Regions from separate parts of the Lysinibacillus sp. NPDC097279 genome, predicted to be linked through region 2. Evidence: predicted binding sites of a transcription regulator. Region 2 holds the regulator's gene; the other holds the start of a gene.
What was found. The regulator LexA, encoded in region 2, represses DNA repair genes until DNA is damaged. The targets are predictions, from matches to a motif close to CGAACATATGTTCG.
Positions count from the first base shown of each region.

Region 1: the regulator LexA is predicted to act here: its motif matches at 4,002-4,015, upstream of recA (recombinase RecA).

Region 1 covers NZ_JBIWDA010000002.1:338,157-346,351, reverse strand. Annotated here, with positions in the region: gene ACIQ1H_RS11750 (YveK family protein) at 1-235, opposite strand, end outside; gene rny (ribonuclease Y) at 614-2,173, opposite strand; gene recA (recombinase RecA) at 2,855-3,919, opposite strand; gene ACIQ1H_RS11735 (competence/damage-inducible protein A) at 4,196-5,455, opposite strand; gene pgsA (CDP-diacylglycerol--glycerol-3-phosphate 3-phosphatidyltransferase) at 5,473-6,051, opposite strand; gene ACIQ1H_RS11725 (helix-turn-helix domain-containing protein) at 6,100-7,011, opposite strand; gene ACIQ1H_RS11720 (DUF3388 domain-containing protein) at 7,037-7,825, opposite strand; gene ACIQ1H_RS11715 (DUF3243 domain-containing protein) at 8,052-8,195, opposite strand, start outside.
Region 2 covers NZ_JBIWDA010000002.1:469,431-477,625, forward strand. Annotated here, with positions in the region: gene pilM (type IV pilus biogenesis protein PilM) at 1-909, shown strand, start outside; gene ACIQ1H_RS12365 (PilN domain-containing protein) at 909-1,502, shown strand; gene ACIQ1H_RS12370 (potassium transporter) at 1,499-2,209, shown strand; gene ACIQ1H_RS12375 (prepilin peptidase) at 2,268-3,020, shown strand; gene ACIQ1H_RS12380 (gamma-glutamyl-gamma-aminobutyrate hydrolase family protein) at 3,033-3,755, shown strand; gene lexA (transcriptional repressor LexA) at 3,793-4,410, opposite strand; gene yneA (cell division suppressor protein YneA) at 4,586-4,900, shown strand; gene ACIQ1H_RS12395 (YneB family resolvase-like protein) at 4,897-5,562, shown strand; gene ACIQ1H_RS12400 (GNAT family N-acetyltransferase) at 5,624-6,151, opposite strand; gene ACIQ1H_RS12405 (DUF896 domain-containing protein) at 6,336-6,569, shown strand; gene tkt (transketolase) at 6,788-8,195, shown strand, end outside.

The sequences.
Region 1 (8,195 bases), 130 kb from region 2:
CATTATACGTATTAATTAAGCGTAAGTTTGTTTCTACTTGCTGTACCCCTAATAGAGCTTGATCGGTATTTTTTTGATTGACTAAAAGCTGTGTCTGCGCCTCATAGGTTGGCTTTATAATAAAGTAACTGAGAAACGCCGTGACTAATGCTAAGAAAAGTGCAAAACTGATAATATAGAGCAGTTGCTTTCGCACTATTTTCAATACATCCTGTAATGTGATAGTTTCTTGCAACGACTTTCACCCCTCGACATAACATAGGCTAGCTAATTTATATTCCCTAGTTACAGTAAAAATTTATTCAAAAAGTTTTATGGCCTATTATATTATCGATATCGCTCTTTTATTCATGGTCAATAAAGTGACATAGTTGTTATTTAAGCTTATTACTTCTGTGCGTAATAGGAGGGTTTCAAAAAAAAAAAAGCGTATCCATTTTTCAGGGGATACGCTTCATAAATGAACTATAAATTTTACTTAAATGACTAATAGTATAAGACCACAATTGGAATGACATATTTTTTATGTGCATACGTCCCTAGTATAATCTTGTATGTCGACAAATATAAAAAGACTCCCCTTGATAAAAATCAAGAGGAGCCTCTTATTTTATTATTTTGCATACTCCACTGCACGTGTTTCGCGGATAACAGTTACTTTAATATGACCTGGATAATCTAGTTCTTCTTCAATACGCTTACGAATATCACGTGCAAGACGATGAGATGCTAAATCGTCAATTTTTTCTGGTTGTACAATAATACGAATTTCACGTCCTGCTTGGATGGCATAAGATTTTTCAACACCATCATAGCTTTCAGAAATCTCTTCTAATTTTTCTAGTCTGCGAATATAGTTTTCCAGTGTTTCACTACGAGCACCTGGACGCGCTGCTGATAATGCGTCTGCTGCAGCTACTAATACTGCAATAACAGATGTCGCTTCTGTATCACCATGGTGAGAAGCAATACTATTAATAACAACAGGATGTTCTTTATATTTCGTAGCTAATTCCACGCCGATTTCAACATGGCTTCCTTCAACTTCATGGTCGATTGCTTTTCCTATATCATGCAATAAGCCTGCACGACGAGCTAATGCTACATCTTCACCAAGCTCAGCAGCTAGTAAGCCTGCCAAATGTGCAACCTCCACAGAATGTTTTAGGACGTTTTGCCCGTAGCTAGTACGGTATTTCATGCGGCCCAAAATCTTCATTAAGTCTGGATGTAGATTGTGAATGCCGATTTCAAATGTCGTTTGTTCCCCTGTTTCACGAATTTGTTCATCCACCTCACGACGAGATTTTTCAACCATTTCTTCGATGCGAGCAGGGTGAATACGACCATCCTGTACTAGCTTTTCAAGTGCAAGTCGAGCCGTTTCACGACGAATTGGATCAAAACCAGATAAAATTACTGCTTCTGGCGTATCATCGATAATTAAATCAATACCTGTTAACGTTTCGAGTGTACGGATATTACGACCCTCTCTACCAATAATACGACCTTTCATTTCATCATTTGGCAAGTTCACAACAGAGACTGTTGTTTCTGCAACGTGGTCTGCAGCAAAGCGTTGCAGTGCCAATGATAGAATTTCACGTGCCTTTTTATCAGATTCCTCTTTCACACGCATTTCAGATTCCTTCGTCATTACAGCAATATCAGTTGCTAGCTCTTTCTCTACTTCACTTAAGATAATAGTTTTAGCTTCATCTCTTGTTAATGCAGAAATGCGCTCTAGTTCTGTTTTTTGCGCTGCAACGAGCTCGTCCACTTTGCTTTCCATCTGTTCAATATGCTGTTGTCTTTCAGCTAGAGCTTGTTCCTTACGCTCTAAGCCGGCTTCTCTCTTATTCAGAGCATCATCCTTGCGATCAAGATTCTCTTCTCTTTGCAATAAACGGTTCTCTTGTTTTTGAAGTTCTAAACGACGATCACGAATGTCATTTTCTGCTTCAGTGCGAAATTTGTGAGTTTCATCTTTGGCTTCAAGTAGTGCTTCTTTCTTTAATGCCTCCGCTTCTCGTTTTCCTTCTTCAACGATTGTTTCAGCGACATGCTTAGCACCAGTGATTTTTGAGTCATTCACTTTTTTCATGTAGATATAGCTAACAGCGGCACCAACGATGAGTCCAAGCAAAGCGGAGATGATAGTAATTCCATCCATATGAACACCTCCTCTTGCTATTTGGGTAATACAGGTTCAGTCGGCGCATACAAAAATTGTACTGCCTATTTTAAAGTCATAATTCAGAAATTATACATATTTAATTGTATAGCTAGCCTCAAGCTCTGTCAAGGATAGACGGGCATCTGTTCGCCTATCGGCAAGAAAAAAAGTAAGTCATATCCATTAGATGTATATATTAACTGTTACTTTTGAGCTAGAAAAAATACCTTCTTAGATGAAAATTCTTTTTATCAAGACGAAGGTTACAATACAATTATTACCACAATCACTGTCATCTTAATACAATTATTTTAACTTTCTTTGACAAATGAACATATAGTTTATTTCTAAGCTAGTAATCAGTCACTTTTTTACAAAATTCTACATATAAAATTTTATAATGACGTTCGCTAACTAATAATTCAACGCTCACTTCATTCTATTTATCTAGTAATAAGGACAAAAAAATCGTTCTCACTCTAAAAGAGTAAGAACGATTTAGCTTATAGGGAACGTCCATCATTCATTTTTACTGCGTACGGACGCTTTCCGCGGGCACATCGTAAGCCACAACCTTCTCTTATCGGTAGTATATTGCGTCTTACGTGCGTTCGTTCCCTTAGAAGTTGCCGCTCTCACAATCATTCTAACGCTTGTTAGAAGAAAGAACGATGTCTATTATTTTTCATCTTCAAGAAGAAGCATTAATTCTTCATCCATTTCTTCATCATCATGTGCAGCAATTGTATACGATTGTGCCGCAATGCCATAAGAAGAGCGAATTTTATTTGCAATTTCTTCTAAAACTGCAGGGTTTTCTTTTAAATATTGTTTTGCATTTTCTCGACCTTGGCCAAGGCGTTCATCACCGTAAGCGTACCAAGAGCCACTTTTTTGAACGATGTCTAATTCAACACCTAAGTCGACAGTTTCGCCTTCTTTTGAGATACCTTCACCGTACATAATATCTACTTCTGCTGTACGGAATGGTGGGGCTACTTTGTTTTTTACAATTTTAATTTTTGTACGGTTACCCATAATGTCATTACCTTGTTTTATCGCTTCTGCACGACGAACTTCTAAACGGACAGAGCTGTAGAATTTCAGCGCACGACCACCAGGTGTTGTTTCTGGATTACCGAACATAACACCAATTTTTTCACGAATTTGGTTAATGAAAATAGCGATTGTTTTTGATTTATTGATAGCACCTGAAAGCTTACGTAATGCTTGAGACATTAAACGAGCTTGTAAACCAACGTGAGAGTCACCCATGTCACCTTCAATTTCAGCTTTTGGTACTAGTGCTGCAACAGAGTCAATAACGATAATATCAATAGCACCACTACGTACTAAAGCTTCTGCAATTTCAAGCGCTTGCTCACCCGTATCTGGTTGTGATAATAAAAGCTCATCAATATTAACGCCTAATTTTTGAGCATAAATCGGATCTAATGCATGCTCAGCATCGATAAATGCTGCTTGTCCACCTTTAGCTTGTACTTCCGCAATAGCATGTAGCGCAACTGTTGTTTTACCTGATGATTCTGGACCATATACTTCAATAATACGTCCACGTGGATATCCACCAACACCTAATGCTGCATCAAGCGCTAGCGAACCACTAGAAGAAGTAGCAATTTCTAAATCTGTTTTTTCGCCTAGCTTCATGATAGAGCCTTTACCGAAATTCTTCTCAATTTGTTTTAACGCCTGTTCTAAGGCTGCTTTACGATCACTCATTTATTTTCCTCCTTCGAAAACTGTTCACTGTTATTGTCTATCTCTACTATACTTGTTTTTTTGAGAACACGCAAGAAAAAAGCGAACATTTATTCGATTTTAATCAAAAATAAAAATTTGGATAAGTTTTTCCTACCCAAATTCCCATTTTCAACTATAAACAATTATGCTAATCATAATTGCGCTACATGTTTTCAATCATACATACTGCTCAGCAATAGTTGCACCTTAGTCCTGAACTACATGCATTTTTTATATCATTCTTGCTGCGGCAAATTAAAAGCGTTTTCTATAACCTCGTTCTTCTAATTGCTGCATTAAATAATGGAATGTAAATTTAACTGCACGTAAACGATTGGTATTGCGCATACCTGATAAATGCAGTAAATATGTTATTGGCTCTTCATCACCGATAGCAATCCCAATCCAGACAGTGCCAACTGGCTGATGGTCATGTGCTGTAGGACCAGCCGCTCCTGTTAACCCAATACCAATATTCGTGCCGAATCTTTCCCGCACGGCGCTAGCCATTGCCGCAGCACATTCACTGCTAACAATACCATAAGTATCTAATAGTTGTTGGTCGATACCGAGCTGCTTTACTTTAGCATCTTCTGTATAGGTAACTACGCCTCCGATAAGTGAATTGCCAACACCTGGAATCTCAGCTAGCTCTGATTGAAATAAGCCTGCTGTTAAGCTTTCGGCTGCAGAAATCGTTAAATTATTATCTTGCAACATTTCTACCGTTTTTGAGGCAAGTGAATCATCATTAATGCCATATTGGAAGTCTCCTACAATAGCACGAATCTCCGACACTTTACCAGCAATCAGCTGTTGAGCTTCCTGTTGTGATGGCGCCTTAGCTGTGACACGTAAAGTTACTTCTCCGTCAGCAGCTAGTGGAGCAACTGTCGGATTTGTTTGTGAATCTAATATATCCTGCACACGCACTTCTAGCTCGGCTTCTCCAATGCCATAAAAGCGCATTACATGAGACACGATGACACCGCCATCATTTAACATTGTGCCAAGCTTTGGCTTCGCTTCGAATTGGAACATTGGCTCCAGCTCTTTTGGAGGCCCAGGAAGTAAAATGTAGGTACGTTTATCCTTTGTCAATATCATCCCTGGAGCCATACCATGATGATTAGCTAGCACCTCACTACCTGCTAATACTAGCGCCTGCTTACGATTATTTTCTGTCATTGCGATGCCTCGTTTTGCAAAAAATTGCTCAATGTATGACAATGCAACTTGATCGATAACAAGATCTAGCCCAAGATGACGAGCAATGGTCTCCTTCGTTAAATCATCCTTTGTAGGACCTAAACCACCTGAAAAAATGATAAGATCAGCGCGCGATTCCGCTATAGTGATTGCTTCCTCTAAACGTTTTGAATTATCCCCAACAACCGTATGATAATAGACATTGATGCCTAATTCAGAAAGCTGATTAGAAATAAATTTCGCATTTGTATTTGAAATTTGTCCAAGTAATAACTCTGAGCCAACTGCCAGGATTTCAGCATTCATGATTCACAAGACCTTTCTTATTTAGACTCAAGTAATACACGTCGATTTAGATAGAAATAATCCCATCCAGACCAAAGTGTAAAGAACAATGCAATATATAGCATTATTGTATCAAATGGGATACCGAAAATCACAAAAATTGTATTGTGTAAAAGAGCAGCTGCAATAGCTACAATTTGTGCCCATGTTTTAATCTTACCAAGCTGATTCGCCGCTACGACTTCTCCGCCACCTGCAAGAATTAAACGTAAACCTGTTACCGCAAATTCACGGCTAATAATAACAATAATCACCCAAGCTGGTGCCATACCAAGCTCTACCATTAAAATAAACGCTGCAGAGACAAGTAATTTATCCGCTAAAGGATCTAAAAATTTACCAAATGTCGTTACAAGATTATACTTTCTCGCATAGTAACCATCTACCCAATCCGTCGTTGATGCAATGATAAAAATAAGAGCTCCTACAAAATGATGGACTGGCATTTCTGCACTAAATAAGTTCATTGTTCCCCAGCCGAAATCAAACATCATAACAATGACAAAGAACGGAATAAGTAAGATACGTGAAATGGTAATTTTATTTGGAATGTTCATTTTTCTAACACCTTTCATGATGAAAGAAAGTAGTCATCGATAGGATGACTACTGTTCTTTATTGAAATTGACGACAATATTTTGCGTTACGATTTGCTGTGCGTACGTTAAAAGTTCGTCATTAATATAAACCTTAGCTTGAGTTGAATTGCCTAAACGAATACGCGCATAGTTTTGTGCTGTTGCATCAAACTCAACAACTTCACCTGCGTTATAAACACGCGTATCTGCTAGTAATTCTTGTTGTTGTTGGTCGCGAATACCAATAAAAGTAGGACCTGATACTTCAATGCGAATTTTAAATGTATCAGCACCTGTTAACGTATAAGATGTTGTAGCACCATCTGATTCGATTGTTCCTGCTGAAATCGTTTGCTTAACATCTTCTTCAGTTTTATCGGTTTTATCTTCATCTGGTGTTTTATCTGTTTGCTCTTTCGTCGCATCTGCTTGTGCCTTTTTATCTTCTTCGGCTTTATCTTTTTCACTATCAATTGGTTTTGGTTTTTTATCGTACTCCACTACTGGTGTTGTATCATCATATTCATTTGTTCCTGTTTTACTTTTTGATTGTAAAAGAACCCAAATTGCAACAATGATTACGATAATAAATAAACCGACAATGACTTTGGGCATAGCCTCCATCATTTTATTTGAAGGGCTTTTTGAAACTTTTCTTCTAGTTGAAGTTTGAGTCATCGATTGGCTTACTTGGTCGTTCTTTGTGCCTGGTAATTCGCTTTTATACGTCTCTAAAATTTCCTCTGGATTTAACCCAACAGCTTCAGCATATTGTTTAATAAATGCTCGTACATAAAACGAACCTGGCATAATGGAATAATTGCCTTCTTCAATACCTACTAAATAACGTTTTTGAATTTTTGTTATTTCCTGTAAATCGTCTAAGCTGTAGCCTTTAGACAGTCTCGCCTCTTTCAGTCGAGTACCTAATTCTGCCACTCATAACACCTACTTTAATATCAAATTAAAAATTAAATCCTCCAAATGAATCGGATTCGGACATCATATGATTTTTTTCCATTATTTCATAAGTAATTTCTTCATCTGGGTGATGACGTAGTTCAATGATATAATCAAAATCCTCAATCTTATATTCAGAATGCTGAACAAACATATCAGGATGCTCTACTACTTTAATAGATGGCATATTCATCATTTCACGTACTAGTTGCAAATGTCGCTCATCCTCCGAACGCCTTGTAACAATACCGTCCAATATAAAAATATTATTGTCACTGAATTCATCGCCTGCGAGTTTATTACGAATAGTTTGCTTAATCATTGTAGACGATAAGAAAATCCATTTTTTATTGGCACAAACACTTGCCGCAACAATAGATTCTGTTTTACCAACCCGAGGCATCCCACGTATTCCAATGAGCTTATGACCTTCCTTTTTAAAGAGTTCTGCCATAAAGTCCACTAAAATCCCTAGTTCATCTCGTACAAAGCGGAAAGTATTTTTTTCGTCTGCATCTCGTGGAATATAATGACCATGCCTGATAGCTAAACGATCACGGAGTTTAGGTTGTCGAAATTTAGTAACGTGGATATGTTCCATTGTCGAAACAATTGTACGAAAACGCTCAATTGCTTCATCATTGTCTGTATGCACTAACATACCACGTCGATCTTCATCGACACCATTTATTGATATAATATTGACTCGAAGCATCCCTAAAAGTGAAGCAATATCTCCTAATAATCCAGGGCGATTCACCTGAATTTCATATTCAAAGTACCAATCGCTCAAACACACTCGTTCCCTTCCTATTAGTTAACGTAAAAAATCTTTTATAAGTTCCATCATAGCTGATTTTTTATGTAATGGAAAGTTAGAATACATGGAATTATAGCGTTATTTTTAAATTCTTACTAATTTTTTTTGGTAGTATTGGAAATAGACTTACATACGTTCCCTTTTCCGTACTAATATCGATTTTTAATAGAAAAAAGAGGAGATTAGCTCTCCTCTTTTTTTATTGCACATGTTTATTTTGCACAAGTTTTACGACACAATTCGCCAATGCATGTTTTTCATCATCAGAGGCAACGCCCCATAAATCCGACAGCACTCGCTCTTGTTCATTTTTAGGATCGACATTAGTCGCCAAATACTCACC
Region 2 (8,195 bases):
GTGGCAAAAGGTGCTGATCCATCGCAGTGGAAGGGCTATGAGTTGCCATTGGCGCAAGGAATAGTCGAAGGTTCCATCATTAATGATGAAATCGCATTGTTTGAAATGATGAAAACGCATGTTGCTAAATGGGCAGGCAAAAAGCAAAATGCGCGTATTTTTGTGCCTGATACTTCTGTGTTGCTAAAAAGTTTTGAGCATCCGCATGATGTGGAGTCAAAAGAGTTGAAAAGCTACGCGGAAATGGAGCTTGGGCAAACGATACATTTACCATTTCACGAGCCCCTTATAGATGTTTATGATCCAACACCGAATGATGGGCAAGCAATGTTATTTGCGGCGCCATCAGAAGAAGTAAATAAAACGATTGGCTTGTTGCTCGATGTTTCGCTAGAACCGCAAGCTGCCGATATTCGAGCATTGTGTAATATTCGTCTATTAGAGCATATGAATTTACTTGAAATGGACAGAACTTATTTAATAGCAGATTGGTCGATAAACGAATTGTCGATTAGCATTTATTCGTATGGGCAACTAGAGTTTTTACGCTATCAATCGTTTGAGACAAATTTAGCAAAATGGCAACCAAAAGAACAGGAAGAGTTTAGCTACTCATTTCATTTAATCGATGATCAAGACAATTATCAATTGACACTAACGGATCAAATTCTTGAAATTGATCGTATTATGAACTTTTTTAAATTCTCGTTACATAAAGGTGAGAAAAGTGTAGATGATATTTTCCTTTTAGGCGATAATCCATTATTGCCTACGATTACTGAGTTTTTAAGTAATAATTTTACGATGCCTATTACTGTGTTAAATGATGACATGGTGCAAAAATCATTCCCTCAATTTTCAGAGAAGTTTGCGAGTCTCATAGGGCTGGCTTTGAAGGAGGTACACTGATGGTACCTGAAATAAACCTCTTACCGAATTTAGAAAAACAGAAATCAGCACCAATACTGTTATATATAGTTATTATTGTACTCGTTAGTATCGTTTTAGCATTCATGATAATTCAATATTTTCAGGCGAGAGGCGAGGTAGCGACATTAAATGCACAGGAAATAGAGCTGACGGCACAGCAAGAAAAACTACAAATTGAATTAGATGGTATACGGAATATGAACGCAGGCTCGCTTGAGCAATCGGTTCAATTTGTCCATCATGTCTCTTATCCTGTGACACCTTTAATTGATGAGACGCAAGTGTTGTTGCCAGAGCAGACATATTTACGCAATTATAAATTTAATGAAACAACTATAGAAATTACCGCAGATTTTGAAACGATGTCAGCTATTTCAAACTATCTTGATAGCCTAAACGTAAGCCCTTATTTCACGGATATTCAAGTTGGAACAATTGAAAATTTTGAGTTATCGATTGGAGAGCAAAACGAAAGTAATTCGAAAGATAAGTATCAGGAAATACCGCGTTATTCGGTAACCATCACGTTGGCAATTGATTTTATTTATTTGGCTGGAGGTAGAGAATCATGACAAGCAGCAAAAACTCAGCGATTCTTCTGCTTACCGCATTAATCGCAGCCCTGTTATTTGCACTCTATTACTATCTATTAACACCTAAATTGGAAGAGGTAGAGGCGAAGGAACGAGATGTTCGTGCACTGCAACAAGAAATTGCAACAATCCAGGAGCAAATTACGGCATTAGATACGGTACAGCAATCACATGGTGCAAGTGTGCTATCTTTGCGTAAAAAGGTACCTCAAACTCGTGCCATTGAAGGAGTCATCCGAAATATCGAAGAAATAGAAGCAGTAACAGGAACACGGGTTGAAGCTGTAGAATTTAATAATTATGATTCACTCGTGATGGACTCTTCGATTATTGACCCAAACTCGCCAGCAAATGAGGAGCAAGCGGTCACAGCACAACAACCTACTGAAAATAGCGAGCAAGCAGATAGTGAAGAAGGGGATAATGCATTACCAACCTCTACTATTGCTAAAGAATCATTACCAGCAGAGTTGAAGCTAGTGACATTTAGTATTGATGTCGTCGCTATTGATACGAAGACTATGCTTGAATTTTTAAAGGAAATTGAAAAAATTGAACGTGTGATGAAGATCGACACATTGGATATTACCTTAACTGGGGAAGAGGTTGTATTTGAGGAGGATGCAGATTCATCCATTAAAGCTACCGTTCAGGTAACAACCTTCTATTATGAGGGTGAACAATGATGTAATGGCGCGCATACTCCAACGTATGGGCGCTATGTTAGTTTAGGAGGCAATAAAAATGGAAATGGCTTATACAATACTAGTATTCGTATTTGGACTAGTTTTTGGATCGTTTTTTAATGTTGTAGGCTTACGTGTGCCGCTAAAGGAGTCGATTGTTAAGCCGCCATCGCATTGTACAAGCTGTCAAAGACAACTAACCGTAATTGATTTAGTGCCAGTTTTGTCTTATGTTTTTTTAGCAGGTAAATGTCGGCGTTGTGGGCAAAAAATTTCTTGGATTTATCCGCTAATGGAGTTGCTCACAGGCGTATTATTTGCCTTTTCATATTGGCAACTGGGCTTTAGTGAGGAGTTTGTCGTAGCGATACTATTCATTTCATTATTAATAATCCTTGTTGTATCGGATTTTGCATATATGCTTATTCCTGATAAAGTGCTGTTGTTTTTTTTACCTTTACTAGCTATTGGGCGTGTGCTATCACCATTAACGCCGTGGTGGGATAGTATCGTAGGTGCCGTTGTTGGCTTTGGCATATTATATTGTATTGCTGTTGTATCACGCGGTGGTATGGGTGGAGGCGATATTAAATTATTCTTTTTGCTTGGACTTGTACTTGGTACAATAAATACATTATTGACATTATTTGTAGCAGCGGTAATTGGTATGATAGTCGGCATAATCGTGCTTAAAGTACGACAACAAGGGCGAAAAACGCCGATTCCATTTGGACCATCGATTGCTTTAGCTGCAGTTATCGTGTATTTCTATGGGGATGTCATCATTGATTGGTATGTAGGATTATGGTAAGGGGGTATATGGATGAAACCGATTATTGGTATTACTGCATTTGCAGAGGATGATTTATCGTCAAGATTGAATATAGCCTATAGCAAAAGTGTTATTGAAGCTGGTGGCATTCCGCTTATTATTCCACTTGGGGTAGAGGAGGATGTAGCACAAATTTTATCGCTAACAGATGGCTTATTATTATCTGGTGGGCAAGATGTTCATCCATTTGAATTTGGCGCTGAGCCATTACCGAAGCTCGGACAAATACATCCAGAACGTGACAAGGTCGAGCTTGCTTTAATTCATGCGGCCTTTACGAGGAAAATGCCGATTTTGGGGATTTGCCGTGGCATGCAAATACTGAATGTTGCGTTAGGTGGAACTTTGTACCAAGATATTGATAGCGAATATCATAGTACTAAGCTGTTAAAACATACGCAACAAGCAGCTCGCGGTGTAGCGACCCATTATGTGCAAATAACACCTGATACGTTGTTACAATCAATTATCGAGGAAGAAAAAATTGCTGTGAATTCTTTTCATCATCAAGCTGTGAATGTATTAGCAGAAAAGCTAATCGTTGCAGCAAAATCGAGCGATGGTCTAATCGAAGCGTTCGTTCATGAAGAATACCCGTTTTGTTTAGCAGTACAGTGGCATCCTGAAGAACAAGCAATTGTAGGCGATTTAGCTGCACAGAAGCTTTTTGCCGCCTTCACTAGTGAGAGCTTAAAATATAAAAGAGAAGCGTGAGTGCTTCTCTTTTTTGTTTGCTAAGTATGAGAATGCCTTAATGTACACGGCGATATAAGCCGACAACTTGTCCTAAAATCGAAACTTGGTCTACAATTATTGGTTCCATTGTAGCGTTTTCTGGTTGTAAGCGGAAATGATTTCTTTCCTTAAAGAAGCGTTTAACGGTTGCCTCATCCTCTTCTGTCATTGCGACAACAATATCACCGTTATCAGCTGTAGCTTTTTGTTTGACGATGACTAAATCTCCATCAAAAATGCCCGCCTCGATCATCGATTCTCCCATAATTTCTAACATAAATAGCTGATCTTCACTAGTACCGTAAATATCAGGTAAAGGGAAATATTCGTCGATATTTTCGATGGCTGTAATAGGTGATCCAGCTGTCACTTTACCAACAAGCGGTACGTGGATGACACTTTGCTTTTGAATCGAATCTTCTGGTTCTAAAATTTCAATGGCACGTGGCTTAGTAGGATCACGTCGAATAAAGCCCTTTTGCTCTAAACGAGCTAAATGTCCATGAACCGTTGAACTTGATGCAAGTCCAACTGCCTCACCAATTTCACGTACAGATGGCGGATAACCTTTTGCACGTACTTCTTCTTTGATAAACGCTAGTATATCCTCTTGTCTTTTCGAAACTTTTTTCATGATTGCTCACCTCTTTTTTTATATTATTCTTCTTACTATCTTCTTACTAGATAGTATAGCAGAATGCGAACACTTATGCAAACATAGGTTCGAAAAGTGTTTGACAAAAACGTCTGTTCGCTTTATCATAAGAACATACATTCCGAACAAACATTCTAAAAAGGGGTTATGATGAATGAATTGGTTTAAAAAAAATACACATATTTCAATTTTATTAGGCGCATTTTTACTATTTGCAGGTTATCTTGTGATAACTGATCCTGGAGACATTACTTACACTGAAATTAATATCGAACATGGCGATAGCTTATGGTCGTTAGCAGAGCAATACCGTGGTAAAATGGGTACGGATGACTGGATAAAACTTGTGAAAGCCGAGAACGAATTACATAGCGTGAAAATAGTTGCAGGAAAATCACTCGTTATACCAGTAGTGGGTGACAATAAGATACCCACCAATTCAATTGAAATTGCGAGAAGTGAAAGATGATGAATAAACAAAAAACGGCAGTTATTTACTGCCGTGTGAGTACCGAAAAAGAGACACAAAGTTCTTCATTGGAGCGACAACAAGAGGAATTACTGCGGTATGCTAAAGAACAAAGCTACGATGTGAAAAATGTTTTTTTGGATAAGCATAGTGGGTATGATGTTGAGCGCGAAGGATTGCTTGAAATGCTCGATTTTATTAAAGAAAAAGAAATAGATGCATTATTTGTGCAGGATGAAACACGTTTAGGGCGTGGTAATGCACGAATGGCTGTACTTCATTTATTGCAAAAAACGGAAACAGATGTTTTTTCCATGCGTGATGCAGGGCCAGTACAATTAAATGAGATGGATACGATGTTACTCGAAATTTTAGCGATTGTTGAGGAATATCAACGTAAAATCCATAATGCGAAAATTCGTCGTGGCATGCGCCGTGCAGTAGAAAATGGCTATCGTCCTGAAAACAACCTTTCCAATCGCGGCAATCCGAATGGTCAGGAGCGTAAGGAAGTGCCAATAGAAGAAATTGTGAAGCTTCGCAATCGGGGCTTTACTTATGAGGAAATTGCTACGACACTTAGAGGTCTTGGCTTCGATGTAAGTAAAGCAACCGTACATAGGCGATATCAAGAATATCAAGAAAGGTTAGCGGGCGATTAATTTGCACTGCTAATCTTTTTTTATGGGTAAAAACGCTCCTGAATATGATAGATAGTATGAATTAATTTTCCATTAAAGCTAGCCATTCTTCTTGTAAAATAGCGTAATAGTATTCATCCCACCAATCGTCACCATATGGAATACATTTTTTAAAGTATCCTTCACGGCGCATACCGATTTTCTCCATCACACGGTAGGAGGCAATATTTTCGGGCTGGCAAGTTGCAATAATTCTATGAAGCTTCATTGTGGTAAACCCGTAATCCAATAGGGCGTGCGCTGCTTCTGAAGCGTAGCCTTGACGATAATATGCAGGATTCAACACCCATCCAATTTCATATGTATGCTCGCCAAAGTAGGGATGGAAAACTAGATGCCCAATGACTTGTGACTGATCATGCAAAACAATAGCAAAATGCTGTGCTTGCTCACCGCTATTATCAGTTATAAATTTTTGTACCTGCTCTTCAGAGAGAACACCTTCAGGCATGTAGTGCATTACCGTTTTATCGGACATATAGCTATAAACCGCTTGCAAATCATGTGCTTCAAATTTGCGGATATGTAATCGCTTAGTTGTAATGTTCACCTTATTTCCTCCAGTAAATTGTATATTTTTTTCCTTGTATAATTAGTTATACACGACTAACATCTGGAATTCATGTAAATTATGGCTAAGAAGTGTTTTTAAGGGTTGGTATAACTGCATTTTAAGGGAAACCATGCTATACTTTGCATACTGAAGTAATAAAGGTATTGAAAGGTGTGTAACAATGTTATCAAAAGAAAAAATTAACCGAATTAATGAATTAGCAGCAAAAGCGAAAGCAGGCAATTTAACTGAGGAAGAGGCGAAAGAGCGCACTTCTCTTCGCAAAGAATATTTAGATACATTTAGAGCGTCAATGCGTGATACGATTGAAAATGTTAAAATTGTTGATGAAGAAGGTAATGACGTTACACCTGAAAAGGTGAAACAAGCGAAAAAAAATAAATTCTTAAATTAATATGTCACATTTAACCGAGCGCTAGAAAAGTGAATTTTCTATTGTTATAGCTAGATAATATTCGTTGTTCGTTCTTACATTTTTAATTGCAAGTTACAGAATGATGATAAAGTATGACATAAATCTTAAATAGTATAACAAAAGCATTGTTTTCTAAGACAATGTTGACTAAACTGTAGTAGAACAATATATAGGACGAGAAAGGATGTCACAACATAATGACTCAACATGCGGATCAACTAGCGATTAATGCTATCCGAACATTGTCAATTGATGCAATTGAAAAAGCAAATTCAGGTCACCCAGGCTTACCGATGGGGGCAGCGCCAATGGCTTACACGCTTTGGACAAAACAACTTCGCCACAATCCGGCTAATCCAAAGTGGTATAACCGCGATCGTTTCGTACTTTCAGCAGGTCACGGCTCTATGCTTTTATATAGCCTACTTCACCTTGGAGGTTACGGCCTTCCAATGGAAGAAATTCAAAACTTCCGTCAATGGGATTCATTAACTCCAGGACATCCAGAATACGGTCATACTGTTGGAGTAGAGGCAACTACAGGTCCTCTTGGACAAGGTATTGCCATGTCAGTTGGTATGGCAATGGCAGAGCGTCATTTAGCAGCTACTTATAATAAACAAGGACATGATATTGTCGATCACTATACATTTGCACTTTGTGGCGATGGTGACTTAATGGAAGGTGTTGCAGCTGAAGCCATTTCATTAGCTGGTCACTTAAAACTTGAAAAATTAATCGTCTTATACGATTCAAACGATATTTCATTAGATGGTGATTTAGAAAAATCATTCTCTGAAAACGTACAAAAACGCTTTGAGTCATATGGCTGGAACTATTTAAAGGTTGCTGACGGTACAGATGTAGATGCTGTGAACAAAGCAATCGAGGAAGCGAAAAAATCTACTGGCAAACCAACACTGATTGAAGTGAAAACAGTTATCGGTTTCGGTTCACCGAACAAATCAGGTAAATCTGATTCTCACGGCGCGCCACTAGGTACAGATGAAGTTGTATTAACAAAAGCAGCATACGAATGGGCACATGAGCCATTCCAAATCCCTGCTGAAGTATACGATACGTTCAATGCAGCCGCTGAAGTGCAAGGGGCACAATCAGAAGCAGCTTGGAATACGAAATTTGAAGCATACAAAGCGGAATTCCCTGAATTAGCAGCTCAATTCGAAAATGCAATGAATGGTAAGCTACCAGAAGATTTTGCAGCAGAATTACCAGTATATGAAGCAGGTAAATCTGTAGCAACACGTTCATCTTCAGGTGATGCAATTAATGCGATTGCAAAGAAAACACCATCATTCTTCGGTGGTTCAGCAGACCTTGCAGGCTCAAACAAAACAACGATGAAGGGCGCAGGCGATTTCTCAGCAGACGATTATGCTGGTCGCAATATTTGGTTCGGTGTGCGTGAATTTGCAATGGGCGCAGCAATGAACGGTATGGCACTTCACGGTGGTCTAAACGTCTTTGGCGGAACATTCTTTGTATTCTCAGATTACGTTCGTCCTGCTGTACGTCTTTCTGCATTAATGGGTCTTCCTGTAACATATGTATTCACACATGACTCAATTGCTGTAGGGGAAGATG